Regions from separate parts of the Mesorhizobium sp. M0060 genome, predicted to be linked through region 1. Evidence: predicted binding sites of a transcription regulator. Region 1 holds the regulator's gene; the other holds the start of a gene.
The links. The regulator LexA, encoded in region 1, represses DNA repair genes until DNA is damaged. The targets are predictions, from matches to a motif close to TGTTCNNNNTGTGTTCNG.
Positions count from the first base shown of each region.

Region 2: a site for LexA is predicted at 3,887-3,904, ahead of dinB (DNA polymerase IV). Genes of this name have one in related genera too.

Region 1 is NZ_JAMYUP010000004.1:126,753-134,100, forward strand. It holds gene gltX (glutamate--tRNA ligase) at 1-1,304, opposite strand, end outside; gene NKJ94_RS06140 (ComEC/Rec2 family competence protein) at 1,401-3,908, shown strand; gene lexA (transcriptional repressor LexA) at 3,865-4,617, opposite strand; gene NKJ94_RS06150 (molybdopterin molybdotransferase MoeA) at 4,722-5,927, opposite strand; gene moaC (cyclic pyranopterin monophosphate synthase MoaC) at 5,927-6,442, opposite strand; gene trpC (indole-3-glycerol phosphate synthase TrpC) at 6,509-7,348, opposite strand, start outside.
Region 2 is NZ_JAMYUP010000005.1:99,550-106,897, forward strand. It holds gene NKJ94_RS07525 (sulfite oxidase) at 1-465, opposite strand, end outside; gene NKJ94_RS07530 (DUF1326 domain-containing protein) at 995-1,627, shown strand; gene NKJ94_RS07535 (DUF2182 domain-containing protein) at 1,636-2,499, shown strand; gene dinB (DNA polymerase IV) at 2,593-3,834, opposite strand; gene ybiA (riboflavin biosynthesis intermediates N-glycosidase) at 3,990-4,538, opposite strand; gene NKJ94_RS07550 (GNAT family N-acetyltransferase) at 4,636-5,094, opposite strand; gene NKJ94_RS07555 (hypothetical protein) at 5,251-5,613, opposite strand; gene NKJ94_RS07560 (hypothetical protein) at 5,806-6,108, shown strand; gene NKJ94_RS07565 (XRE family transcriptional regulator) at 6,334-7,029, opposite strand; gene NKJ94_RS07570 (hypothetical protein) at 7,112-7,348, shown strand, end outside.

The DNA.
Region 1 (7,348 bases):
ACGGCGCCGAGTTTGTGGCCGCCAGCCTGCGCATAGGCGCGGATCGCGGCTTCCGCCGAGGCGGCAGACCAGTCCGAAACCGTGGCCAGTGCCGCGTGAGCGCCCCGCAGGATTGCGCGCGCCTCGCCGCCGAGCAGCGCTGCTGCCTTTTCGTCGCCCGGCCGCGGCCGGGCGACGAACAGGAATGCAGCCCCTTCAACAAGTTCGACCAGCGTCTTGGCGCGCTCCTTCAAGCCCGGCAAAGCGGCAAGCAATTGCGCCTTGCGTCTGTCGTCGAGGCGCGCGGCGATCGCCGGACCGCCTTCGAGATAGGGCAGAGTGGCGATGAAGATATCGAGCAGCGCCGCGTCATTCATGCGGCGCATATGCACGCCGTTCAGCGCCTCGAGCTTGGCGAAGTCGAAACGGGCGGCGCCCTTGTTGACGTCGCCGATGTCGAACCATGCAATCATGTCGGCGATCGACATGATCTCGTCGTCGCCATGGCTCCAGCCAAGCCTCGCCAGATAGTTGAGCAGCGCCTCCGGCAGGTAGCCCATGGCGCGATAAGCCTCGACGCCGAGCGCACCGTGCCGCTTCGACAGCTTGGCGCCGTCGGCACCGTGGATCAGCGGGATATGCGACATCGACGGCACCTCCCAGCCCATGGCGCGATAGATCACCGTCTGGCGGGCGGCGTTGGTCAAATGGTCGTCGCCGCGGATGATGTGGGTGACGCCCATGTCGTGATCGTCGACGACGACGGCATGCATGTAGGTCGGATTGCCGTCCGAGCGCAGAATAATGAAATCATCGAGATCCTTGTTGGGGAAGCGGACCTCGCCTTGCACGAGATCATGCACCACCGTCTCGCCGTCTGTCGGCGCCTTGATGCGGATCGCCCCCTTTGCGCCGGCCGGCGCCTCCGACGGGTCGCGGTCGCGCCAGCGGCCGTCATAGCGGGGAGGCAGCCCCTTGGCCCGCGCGCTCTCGCGCATTGCTTCCAGCTCGGCAGGCGTCGCATAACAGTAATAGGCTTTGCCCATGCGGACGAGCTCCTCGGCCACCTCGCGATGGCGCGGCGCGCGCTCGAACTGCGACACCGGCTTCCCGTCCCATGTCAGGCCCAGCCAGGAAAGCCCGTCGAGAATGGCCGCGGTTGCCGCATCGGTGGAGCGCTCGCGGTCGGTGTCCTCGATGCGCAGCAGCATCGTGCCGCCTGTGTGCTTGGCATACAGCCAGTTGAACAGCGCCGTGCGCGCGCCGCCGATATGCAGGTAGCCGGTGGGCGAAGGGGCAAAACGGGTGACGACCTTGTCGGGCATGGAACTCTCAGGCAGGCGAAGGAAGTGGGTTTGCGGACTTTCGCGCGTTGCGCGTTCATGTAGCATAGGGGGTCGAGGGCGCAAGGGGCAGACCCGATGGCTGTGCGAGGCCGGGTTGCAGGCAAGGGCGAGGACGCGGTCAACGGCGTCAGCGAACGTTTGCTGTTTGCCACGCCCCTGCCTGTCCTGCCGGCACCGGCATCGCTGCCCGCTCCGCGCATTGATCCCCGGATCCTGCCGGCGGGCGATCCAGCAACGGTTACGGTGCCTGCGGTCGAGCCCATCGTGCGTCTGCGCCGGCGCTGGCGGCTCCTTGCACCGTCCAGCATCCGCAAGGGCGTAGCCTCGGCGGCCGGCCTTGAACTCGACCGCGGCGTCGCCTTCTTGCTGGTGCCGGTGTTCCTGGCATGCGGGGTGGTTGTGTATTTCTCGCTGGCGGTGGAGCCGTCCTTTCCACAGCCGATCGCAATCGTGCTCCTCGCGGCGCTTTGTGCCGTCCTCTGGCGGTCGTGGCCCAGAACCCGCCTGTGCTTCATGGTGGCGTTGCTCTGCGCGCTTGGCGTGCTTGCCGCCAAGTTCGAGACCTGGCGTGTCGGAACGCATATGCTCGGTTCCGAAATCTCGACGCGGCTGACGGGTCGCGTCGTGTCGTTCGAGCCCATGGCGAGCGGCCGCATCAGGCTGACGATCGACGTGATCTCGACCGCCCGGCCGACACTGCGCTACATGCCGGAACGGGTCCGCGTTTCGGCGATGAAGATACCGGCTGAGCTGACCGCAGGTTCCGAGATCACCGGCTATGTGCGGCTGCTGCCGCCGACCGGCCCGGTGCGGCCCGACAGCTACGACTTCTCCTTCGACAGCTATTTTGCCGGTATCGGCGGCAGCGGCTTTTTCCTCGGCAATCCAAAAGTCGTGCCGTCGGGCGGCATGCCGCTTGCTGCGCGGCTTTCTTCGGCGGTCGAGGATGCCCGCGAATCGATCGCCGACCATATCCGCAGCCGCATCGGCGGCGCCGAGGGGGAAATTGCAGCCGCGCTGATCGTCGGCGTGCGCGCCGGCATTCCCGAGGAGATCAACGAAGCGATGCGGCGTACCGGCATCTACCACATCATCTCCATCTCAGGGCTGCATATGGCGTTGGTCGCCGGCACCATCATGGCCCTCCTGCGCGGCGCCTTTGCGCTGTTTCCCAACTTCTCATCGCGACGGCCGGTCAAGAAATATGCCGCGGCCGCCGCGCTTTTTTCGATTGCGGCGTACCTCGTCTTTTCCGGCATCGTGGTGGCGGCCGAACGCAGCTTCATCATGCTGGCGGTGATGCTTATCGCCGTGCTGTTCGACCGGGCCGCGCTCACCATGCGCAATCTGGCGATCTCGGCCATCGCGGTCATCCTGGTGTCGCCGCACGAGGTGGTCGGTCCGAGTTTCCAGATGTCCTTCGCCGCGACTGCGGCCCTTGTCGGCGCCTATGCCGGCTGGTCCGATTACCGCGCCGGCAGGGCCACCACGCCGCCACCGCGGCGGTCGCCGCTACGCTTCGCCACCCGAAAGGTTCTGTTGGGCATGGGCGGCCTCGCGATGACCTCGATCATTGCAGGGGGCGCCACGGCGCTTTTCGCTATATGGCATTTCCAGCGCGTGGCGCCGCTCAGCCTGTTCGCCAATCTGGCGATCATGCCCATTGTCTCGCTGGTCGTCATGCCTTGCGCGGTCCTCAGCGCGCTGGCGATGCCGTTCGGCGCGGATGGGCCTTTCCTCTATGTGATGGGCAAGGGGCTGACGGCGATGATCGCCCTGTCCGGATGGATCTCCGAGCGCTCGCCGATCGACGCGGTCGGGCTGATTTCGCTGAGATCGGTCCTTCTGGTGACGATTGGTCTCATAATTGCCAGCATGGCCACGACCTGGCTGCGGCTCGCGGCACTTCCTTTCGCGCTCGCCGGCTTGCTGACGACTACGCAGACGCGCGCACCCGACGTATTGATCTCGGAGGACGCACGGCTGGTCGCGCTGCCGATCGGCAGCGGTGAACTCGCGGTCAACCGAGCACGCCCGAATGAATTCACCATCGACAACTGGAAACGCGCCCTGACCTCCGAGGCCATCGTCGCGCCGGAAACACCGGGAAAGAACGACCCGCAATTCGACATTGCCGACCCAGCCGATCTGCCAGCGGGCATGCCTTTCATTTGCACGGAGGGCCTCTGCCTTGCCCGCCATCCATCCGGTGCGATTGTCGCGCAAGCCAAGGACCGGGATTCTGCGCGGCCAGCCTGTGCTTTTGCCAGTTTGATCGTCATCGACGACGCCACCACCCATAACCCCTGCTACTACGACCGGCTGGTCCTCGTCGTCACCAAACGGCAACTGGCGCGCGCGGGAAGTGCCGCCGTGTATTTCGATCCACAAGCGGCAACGCGCGCAGAAATCCGCTTCGCGGTCGAAAAATCATACCGGCCCTGGCATATGCAGCGGAAGTTTTCACGCGAGGCCAGAGGCCTGCCGCCATATCGCAAGGCCGACAAGCCTAAGCCGGCACCACACCCAAGGGCGCAACTCAGTAGCGGCGGATCAGCCCGACGAGTTTGCCTTGCACCTTGACCCTGTCTGGCCCGAAGATGCGCGTCTCATAGGCCGGATTAGCGGCTTCCAGGGCGATCGAGGCGCCCTTGCGGCGGAACCGCTTCAGCGTCGCTTCCTCCTCGTCGACCAGAGCCACCACGATCTCACCGGGGCTCGCCGTATCGGCATTGCGGATGATGACCGTGTCGCCGTCGAAAATGCCGGCCTCGATCATCGAATCGCCTTTGACCTCAAGCGCATAATGCTCGCCGCCCATGATCATGTCCGGCGGCACGGAGATCGAATGCGTCTGGTGCTGGATGGCGTCGATCGGCACACCGGCGGCGATGCGGCCCATCACCGGAATCGACACGGCGACGACGACATCGTCGTCATTGCCGGCTGCAGGGACGCGCGACGATGTCGGCTTGCCTTGCCGTCCCAGGCTGCCCTGCCCAGGACCGCCTTGCCCAAGACTGCCCTGGATGACGCTCGGCGAGAACTTGCGTGCCGCATTGAGGCCTGGGGCGATCGAGTCGGGCAGGCGCAGCACCTCCAGGGCACGGGCCCTGTTGGGCAAACGGCGAATGAAGCCGCGCTCCTCCAGCGCCGTTATCAGCCGGTGGATTCCTGATTTGGAAGCCAGGTCGAGCGCTTCCTTCATCTCGTCGAAGGAGGGCGGGATACCGCTTTCCTTAAGCCTTTCGTGGATGAACATCAGCAGTTCGTGTTGTTTGCGTGTCAGCATAGCGACCCCCAACAGAATCAGAAAAACAAACCCAGAACAAACACTATCTGTTCCATTTGTGTTCCGCAACTGTTTAAAGTTTAATGAATGTGTTGACGGTTTGTTCAGCGTAACATCAGCACGTCGCAGGGAGCATCCGCCGCCGCGGCGGGTGCGAACGGTGCGCGAACGATCAGCCCGTTCGCATCGGCCAGCATTTTCAGCATTGAGGAATCCTGAATGCCGAACGGCGTCGCCACCAGCGTGCCGGCGTCGTGCCTGACAACAGCCCGCACATAATCCTGCCTGAGATCATTGGCCGGCATGGCAGCGCCGAGCCGCGCCCGACGTATATCCTGCTGAAAGGCCCGGCCGCCGAGCCGCGCCAGCAGCGGCTTCAGGAAGAGCTGGGTGCAGACCAGGCTTGCCACCGGATTGCCGGGCAGGCCGATGCAGCGGATGTCGCCCAGCCGCCCGAACATCAGCGGCTTGCCGGGCCGCATGGCGATCTTCCAGAAATCGAGGGTCATGCCTTGCCCGGTCAGCACGTCATGGACGAAGTCGTGGTCACCGACCGAGGCACCACCCAGCGTGACGATGACATTCGCGCCGGCCTTCACCGCCTTTGTCACCAGCGCAGCGATCGCCTCCTTGCGGTCCGGCGCGATGCCGAGATCGAGCGCGCGCGCGCCGACCGACTGTGCGGCGGCGGCGACGCCATAGGCGTTTGACGAGATGATCTGGTCGGGGCCAAGCTCGCTGCCCGGCGGCAGCAATTCGTCGCCGGTGGCGATGATGGCGACCAGCGGCCGCTTGACCACGCAGACCTCGGGGTGGTTGGCCGATGCTGCCAGTGACAAGGCCGCCGGATCTAGCAGGCGGCCCTGGCCCAGCAGGACGTCGCCCTTGGCGAAATCAAGCCCGAGGCGGCGGATGTTGCGCCCTTGCACCGTCGGCTCCGTCACTTCGACGCTGCCGCCGCCGAGGTCGCGGACGTTCTCCTGGATGACGATGGTGTCGGCGCCTTCGGGAAGCGGCGCACCGGTAAAGATGCGTACGGCTTGCCCTTGCTGCACCGCCCCGGCAAAGCCGCGTCCGGCTGGCGCCATGCCGATCACCGAAAGCTTTGCTGGTAGGGACGCGATATCGGCGGCCCGCACGGCATAGCCGTCCATGGCGGAGGCATTGAACGGCGGCTGGGTGCGGAGCGCCACAACCGGCTCCGCCAGCACGCGGTCTGCGGCATCCAGCAGTGCGACGCGTTCGCCCGGCAGCGCTGCTGCGCCGTGCAGCAGGCGCTCGAGCGCCTCGGCAACTGGGACCAGCGCCATTATCGGCCCGCCCCGGTGGTCCCATCTCCGGTGACCCCGGTGACCTTGTAGTCGCCGGATTTGCCGCCGGTCTTTTCAACCAGCCTGATGCCGGAGATAACCATGGCACGGTCGACCGCCTTGGCCATGTCATAGATCGTCAGGCAAGCTACCGAGACGGCCGTGAGCGCCTCCATCTCGACTCCGGTCTTGCCGGTAACGCGGGTCAGTGCTGTCACCTTCAGGCCGGGCAGCGCCGCGTCCGGCTCGATATCGACGGATATCTTGGTCAGCAGCAGCGGATGACAGAGCGGGATCAATTCATGCGTCTTCTTGGCCGCCATGATACCGGCGATGCGCGCGGTGCCCAGGACATCGCCCTTCTTGGCATCGCCGGCGAGGATCATGTCCAGCGTCTCGGGCCGCATCGAGACGAAGCCCTCTGCGACTGCCGTGCGCACCGTCTCAGCCTTGTCGCCGACATCGACCATGTTGGCTTCGCCCTGTGCGCCAAGATGGGTGAGGGCGGCCGCCATCCTCAGACCGCCTTAGAGCGACGTGCGTCCGTTTGGACGCACAAAGTACGCTCTAACACTTTGAATCTATGCATCGTGCTCTCCGAAAATCGACTCCGATTTTCGGGCCGATGCATTGGCCGGCGCCTTGCCCGTCAAAAGCAGGCGCGTTGCCGCGGTCACGTCCTGTTGACGCATCAGGCTCTCGCCGACCAGGAAAGTGGCGATGCCGCTCCGCTCCAGCCGGCGGCAATCCTCATGCGAAAAGATACCGCTCTCGCTGACCAGCAGGCGGTCGGCCGGCACCATCGCGGCCAGCCGTTCCGAGGTCTCGAGGCTGGTTTCGAAGGTCCGCAGATTGCGGTTGTTGATACCGATCAGCCGCGACGACAGCCGCAGCGCGCGTTCCATTTCGGCCTCGTCATGCACCTCGACCAGCGCGTCCATGCCGAGCTCGAAAGCTGTCGCTTCGAGTTCCCTTGCCACCGCGTCGGCGACGCTGGCCATGATGATCAGGATGGCGTCGGCGCCCCATGCCCTGGCCTCGTAGACCTGATAGGGGTCGAACAGGAAATCCTTGCGCAAGGCTGGCAACTCGACGGCAGCGCGCGCAGTGGTGAGGAATTCGGGCGCGCCCTGGAAGGAGGGTGCGTCGGTCAGCACCGAAAGGCAGGCGGCACCGCCTTTCGCATAGGCCCTGGCCAGCGCCGGCGGATCGAAATCGGCGCGGATCAGGCCCTTGGACGGGCTTGCTTTCTTGATTTCGGCGATCAGCGCGAACCTGCCGGATTTGCGCCTGGCCTCAAGAGCGGAGAGAAAGCCGCGCGGCGCATCGGCGTCCTTGGCCCGCGCCTTGATCTCGGCAAACGGCGCGCGCGCCTTGGCCGCCGCGATCTCGTCGCGCTTGTAGGCCTCGATCTTGCGCAG
Region 2 (7,348 bases), on a different contig from region 1:
ACCGGCTTCCTCGAGGATCGGGGCGAGCGGCGTCCCTGCCCAGCGAGCATTGCCGATGCCGCCGGTGAAAAAGGGAAACCCGTGGTTGCCCGAGCATTCCACTGTGAAAACGACCTCCTGCCGCGGTCGCGCCCTGATGTCGGCGAGCGTTAACTCCAAGGGCTTCTTGACCAAGCCTCCGATCTCCATCGACCATGTCTTCTCGTCGATCGTTGGTCGGTTGAAATGCGAGATGCTGAAGAACTTGTCGTTTGGCGTTATCCAGCTGTCCAAATCCTCCCAGACAAGCTGCTTCTGGATACCCACCGGATCGGGATTTTTGGTCGGCTGATCCAGCCACGGAATAACTTCCTCGCTCGGCCGTGTTGGAAAGGCGTAAGCCCGACGCGAGGTATAGAGAGCAGCAATTGCGGCAAGAGCCGCGCTTCCTTGAACAAGAAGTTCTCTGCGCTGAAAATCAGGCATGTTGTTTACCTCCCAGTTGATCCGGAACGGGCCGCAACGTGCCTTAGGCCGCAGCCTGATCACGGATAGACGACACAATGTGAGGCTGCCCACCCGGAAGTATCCGGATAGGTCAGACAATCACCGACGCAAGTCAAGCATGTGAAGCATTGCACGAAACGCTAGCTTGCGTTTCGCACGCTAAGAGTGCGCCTTTGAGAAGGAACTGTCCACAACTTGGACGGGACATGATGATGATTGCAGCATTCCATGCCGATTTCCGGTCCTGCCAAAATCGTTGCTGCTCGGATCGCTGCCGAACGCCCGCTTCTGGGGGCATTTCCGGACCTTCGCGGGTTGCGGTCGGAAAGGCCCGTTCCGACCCAATTTCTGCCGTTCCGATATCGGCCTCGCCATCTCCAGGGCGGATGTTCACCGAATTTCGGCGAGAAACTGCGTTGGCCTGCCGTCTCTTGACGCGACAGGATGGCGGTGCGGCCGGCGCAGGTGTATGATGATGGTCTAATATTTCAAGATCAGGGAGGACAGCATGACATCTTGGGAAATCAAGGGACGCGAACTCGTCAATTGCACCTGCGAATATGGCTGCAACTGTCAATTCAATGCGCTGCCCGACAAAGGCCATTGCCATGCCGTTGCCGGCATCCAGATCGATGAGGGGCATCATGGCGAGACCGGTCTCGATGGCCTCCGGATCGCTGCGATCTTCAAATGGCCTGGCGCGATCCACGAAGGCAACGGCGAAGCCATCGCTTTCGTCGACGAGAACGCAACAGACCGGCAGCGTCAAGCGCTGCTGCGCATCATGACCGGCCAGGACACCGACCCGTTCGCGACGATGTTCGCCGTCTACGCCTCAACCGTGACGAAAATGAAAGATCCGGTTTTCACGAAGATCGATCTCGACCTCGATATCGACGGCCGCAGGGGCCGCATCTTCGTTAAGGACTACATCGAAACGGTAGGTGAACCGATCCGCAACAAGGTGACGGGCGCGGACTCGCGCGCTCAGATCGTGTTGCCGAACGGCTTCGAATATGCGGTCGCCGAGATCGGTAGTGCCTCGAGCACAACCAGCGGGCCGGTTCAGGTGAACACGAAGGACAGTTACGGCCAGTTCGCGCGGCTGCATCTCAACAATCACGGGGTGGTGCGAGCCTGACGCGTCGCATGGACGGCGCGTCGCCACTTGAACGCCTGCTCAGACGCGACCGCGTCCTCACGATTGCGGGAGTGGTGGCGCTGTGCCTGCTGACCTGGCTTTATATCGTCGCCGGTGCAGGCCTCGGCATGAATGCGTGGGAGATGTCGAGGCTCGCGCTATTCCCCCACCAGCAAACTGCCGACGTGACCTCCGACATGCCCGGCATGGACATGAGCGCGATGGCCATGGCGACGGAACCGCGGCTCTGGGGGGCCGCGATCTGGGCGCTGATGATCGCCATGTGGTGGGTCATGATGGTCGCCATGATGTCCCCGAGCGCCGCGCCGACCATCCTGCTCTATGCGCGCGTACATCGCCATGCGCTCGCACAGGATCAGATCCAGGACAAGCTCGCGCCCACCGGCGTATTTATGGCAGGCTACCTCCTGGTCTGGCTGGGGTTCTCCGTCGCGGCAGCCGGGTTGCATTGGCTGCTCGAACGCGAGGCGTTCGTTACCGCGACGATGATGAGTTCGCAGAGCCGCTGGCTTTCAGGCATCGTCCTGATCGCCGCGGGCCTGTATCAGTTCTCGCCGCTCAAGAACGCCTGCCTGTCGCATTGCCGGACACCGACGGCGTTCCTTTCCCGCCAGTGGCGTCCCCACGCACTTGGCGCGCTGCGTTTGGGCGCACTGCACGGGGCGTTTTGCGTCGGATGCTGCTGGATGCTGATGGCGTTGTTGTTCGTGGGTGGCATAATGAATCTGGTGTGGGTTGCCGGGCTCGCTATTCTGGTGATGGTTGAAAAGGTGTTTCCTGCAGGCCGGTGGGTTGGCCGGGCGGCCGGCATCGCCCTGATCGCCTGGGGCAGCGCAACGCTTTTGGTCTGACGACCAGGGCCGCCTCGAACGTCGCGTTTTTGCAGGAACGACGACCGATCGCTTCTGTTGCAAAGTGCATCGCATCGGTCCGGCCAAGCCGCCTCACAATTCCTTTTCGGCCAGTTCGCGAAAGGCGTCGGGAACCGACCGTGACAGTCCGAGCGCGACCGAGGCATAGCCGACCGCCTCCCAGCCGAAGCGGTCGCGGATCTTGTCGATGGCGCGGTCGGCGGTCCAGCGCGCCGCGCCCTTCCTGGTGCCGGGGCGGCGGCGGTCGTCGTCCAGCCCGAGCGGCAGTTCCAGCTGCAGGCCCGGCTGCTTTTCCAGGTGCGAGACGGCGATCGCCAGCAGCGAGATGGTTTTTTCGTGCGGATGGTCGGCCAGCACCTTGCGCACCAGCGCCTCGGCTATCTCGGCCAGCATGGCGGTTGCCGAAATCGGCTGGTTGAGCGTGATCGAGCGCGTCACCGAGCGCAGATCGGCAAAGCGGACGCGAACCGTCACGGTGCGGCCGGGCCGGGATTTCGCCCGCAATCTGGTGGCGACCCTGTCGGCCAGATGCAGCAGCGCCGGCACGAAGACTTCCTCGTCGGCGGGTTTTCGGCCGAGCGCCGATTGCGCGCCGGCCGAGCGCGCCCGGCGCTGCGTCTCGAGCTTGCGCGGATCGCGGTTCCACGCCAGCGCGTTGAGTTTTTCTCCGGCCGCCGGCCCGAGCAGGCGCTCCAGCGCCCCACCGTTGGTCTTCGCCAGCTCGCCGATGGTGTTGACGCCGATGCCGGCCAGCCGCTCCCTGGTGACCGGACCGACACCCCACATTAGCTCGACCGGCAGATCGTGGAGGAATTCCAGCTCGTCGCGCGGATCGACCACCACCAGCCCGTCGGGCTTGGCGACCTGTGAGGCGATCTTGGCCAGATGCTTGGTGCGCGCCACGCCGACCGAGATCGGCAGGCCGAGCTCGGCCCGCACGCGGCGGCGGATCTTGCCGGCGATCTCGGCCGGTGAGCCGAACAGGTGGGTGCAGCCGGCGACGTCGGCAAAGGCCTCGTCGATGGAAATCCGCTCGACCACAGGCGTGAAATCGCCGAGCACCTTGATGGCCGCATCGCCCAGCCGCTGATAGTCCTTGAAATGGCCGCCGACGAAAATCAGCCCGGGGCAGAGCTCCCGCGCACGCCGCCCCGGCATGCCGCCGCGTACGCCGAAGGCCTTGGCTTCATAGGAGGCCGCCAGCACAACGCCGCCGCCGACGGCGATCGGCTTGCCGCGCAGAGCCGGGTCGAGCAATTGTTCGACCGAGGCATAGAAGGCATCCAGATCCGCGTGGAGGATGTTGGCTTCCATCCGGCCCGTTCGCCCGCGGCGGTTCAAACGCCGCATTGTCTAGAGTTTTGAATGGAACATAAAGAGAACGTTGCCGGCGGATTGTCAAGCAGCGCAAAGGCTACCGCCCACCGAGACGCCGGGCGGACGCGCGGCATGCGCGTCGCTCAGTCTGTTCAGCCGCGCAGCCGATCCCTGGCCTGCATCAGCGCGAATCCCAACAGGTTCTCGCCGCGCCACAGCAGCGGGTTCGCGACCCTCTCGTCATCCGCCGCAAGGCCGATGCCCCACACCCGGTCGACAGGGCTTGCCTCGACCAGCACCTTGTCATGCGTCGACAGCAGATATTCGCGCAGCGCCGCGTTCTGCCGGAATTTCTGAAAGCTCCCTTCGGCGACGATGCGGTATTTGTCGGCATCCCATTTGGCCCCATCGAAGCCGCTCACCTGCCGGCCAAGCTGCTTTGCCTGCTTGGGGCTCGCCGCCTTGAGGATTTGCGTTGCCGCCTGAGCATCACCGAACAGACGTGCCTTCTCAGCCATCATCCAATGTTCCGCAGTCGGATAGCTCAGGCCATCGACGATAAAGGGCGCATGCCACCACTGGCTGAAGCACGATGCGGCTATGCGGCCGTCCTTGGACGGCTCATGGCCCCAGAAGAACAGGAACTTCTGCCGGGGCTTTGCGCGAAAGGCTGCTTCAAGCCAGCGTCGGTCGTAAATCATGGAGCGGATGGAGCAGGGCGGAAGGCCGGCTTGTCAATGCTCCATCAGTGGGCCGGCGAAGAAGAGCAGTTGGCGCTGCATGCGATGAAATGCTGACCTACAGCGCCATCTTGTAGCCGAGATGGCTGGCGGTGAAACCGAGGCGCTCGTAGAATGCGTGCGCCTCCCGTCGTTCCTTGTCCGTGGTGAGCTGAATGAAGCTGCAGTCGCGCGAGCGGCACGTTTCAACCGCCCATTCGACCATCAGCTTGCCGATGCCGCGGGAGCGCCATTGCCGGGCGACGCGAACGCCTTCGATCTGCCCGCGCCAGGCGCCTTTCCTCGAAATGCCGGGAGTGAAGCTGAGTTGCAGGGTGCCGATCACTTGCCCGGCCTCGACAGCCACGGCCAACAACTGGTCGGGGTCGGCATCGATCGCCCTGAAGGCATCGAGATAGGAAGGCGCGAGCGGCGTGGACGGGTCTTCCCGGCCCGCGCCGAGGATGTCGTCGGCAAGCATTGCAACGATCGCCGGCAGGTCGGGCGCTTGCGCGCGACGGAATTCGATCTCGCTCATCACGTGGAGACATACGGCGCGGTGTCGGCGATCGCAATGTCCCACTTGAGTCGCAAGCGAACGCCAGCGTCTGATGCAAGCAAGCTCGGCGGGACAGAGGGGGCGCTGTCCCGCCGAGCTTTCAGTGAAAACGAGGTGGCTGGTTCCCGGCCAACGCTACGCCGCCTCCAGCGCCCAAAGGCGGTGGCCGTAGCGGCGGAAGAAGCGGGCGAAGAGGCGCTGCTGCCTGGCCCGGGCGAGGTCGGCGCCGCGCCTTTCCTGCCGCCAGCGCGGCATGTTGCGGAATATCGACAGGAAGCGGGCGGCGTCCTCGATCGCTTCCTCGGCCGACTGCGCCGGGCGGATCGCCACCAGGAACAAAGCGCGGCTCGGCTTCATCCGGTCGATCGCCGCCTTGCGCCGGCGATGGCCCTGGCGCGCCTTGCGAATGCCGTCCTGGCGGATGGCCGCGAAGGCGGCGAGCATGGCCGGGCTGTCGCCAGTATAGCCGCAGGCATGGGCGAACTGGGCTGGGTCCATCGTCGTTCCCTTGCTGCCGGCCGACGGAGCGGCCGCAGTTCTGTTGCTCGCGCCGATTCCAGCTCGCACATCGATATAAGCATAACTCAAATAATATGACAAGTGAAACTTTCACGTCAATGTAAGCGGAACCGACTCGACTCCGCTCCGAAAACCGATAATGTTGCGAACAAAGCAGGAACAAAGATGGGGATGGCTATGGCATTAGCAGGCAAGGAAGCGACGATCGCCGATGTTGTCTCGATTGCCGTCGAGTGCATCGATTGCGGCCGCAACAGGTGGTGGAAGCCGGCCGAGCTCAAGCGGCATGGGGTGAGGCCGGAGACGCCGCTGGCGGCACTTTCGGGGCGCCTGATCTGCAAGGCCTGCCGGGCCGACGGCCTGCCGGGCGCCGCCGTTTCGATCCAGGCAGCCTTCATCGACGACCGGCAGCGGGCCCTGGCCGAGGCGCGGATGCTCAATGGCCGCGAGCCGGAGCAATCGAGGCGGGCTTGAAGGGGAGGGCGGTGTTCTTCCTTCTCTCCTTGTGGGAGAAGGCGGCCGAGCGAAGCTCGGTCGGATGAGGGGTGTTGGACGGATCGCGGAGTTGAAGACGTAAGGATTTAGAATCGTTCGAATATTTTTAACACCTCATTTCTTCCAACACCCCTCATCCGGCTCGGCGCTGCGCGCCGATCCACCTTCTCCCACAAGGGGAGAAGGGCGCGCGCCAGCGCCGCGTCAATACCCCAGCAATTCCTTGAGCGGGATGACGCGGAAGACGTTCTTGATCGCGTAGCGGTTGAAGGTCAGCGTCTTGGGCGGGTTGTATTGCTCGACGATCAGTTCGGCGGCGGTGCGCTTGACCAGCTTCTTGATGAAGGCCTTGCCGTTGTGCTCGTTCTCCTCGGGCAGCGTCTCGATCACCACATGGTCGCCGGGCACGGCCTCGCGGCCGCCGCAATAGATCATCTCGCCGGGCTCGTAGCGCGGCACCATCGAATCGCTCAGCACGTGCAGCGCAAACACGTTGCGCAGATGCCGGATCCCAGGCGGCCGCTGGACATAGCCGGCCGGCTGGCCGTTGAAGGTGAAGTCGCCATCGTCGCCGCCGACGGCGGTGCCGAGAAGCTGGATATCCATCGGCCCGGCGGGCAGGGGGCCGGGATCGGTGACGATCTCGGCATCGGCGACCGGCCCGGAATCTTCGAGGAAGACGACCTCGCCCTTGCCGAGCGCCACCGGGTCGACGCGCAGGAAGGCGGCGGTCTTCAAAAGGTTCTCGGTCTTGGGCAGGTTGCGCCCGGTTTCCCAATTGCCGACGGCAGCGACATCGGTGTCGTTGTGCTCGGCAATGTGGCGCATCACCAGACCGCGCTGCTTGCGCGCCCGGCGGATCGCCGCCCCGACCTTGACCGACAGTGCAGTTTTCACCATGGCTCCATCTGAGGCATAAGATTCGGTTTCGTCTATGCAAGAATCGCTTGTATTACTGTTTGAGTTATGCTCTTATACGGTCATGCACAAGTCGCTTCACCAGCTTTCGGTCCTCGAATCCGCCCTTCAGCGCGCCGGCAGCGCTCGCCTGGAGGCGGTAGCGCAACCGATCGCCAAGGCCATGCATGTGCCAAACCTTTCCCCTCCGTGGCGGCTGTCCTCCTCCCCGGCCGGGACGATGCCCGAGGCTCGCGCCTCGGATCCGGCAGCGCAAGCGGCCGGAACGGCCGGAGCCGTTCCCCTCACGGCTCCGGCCACG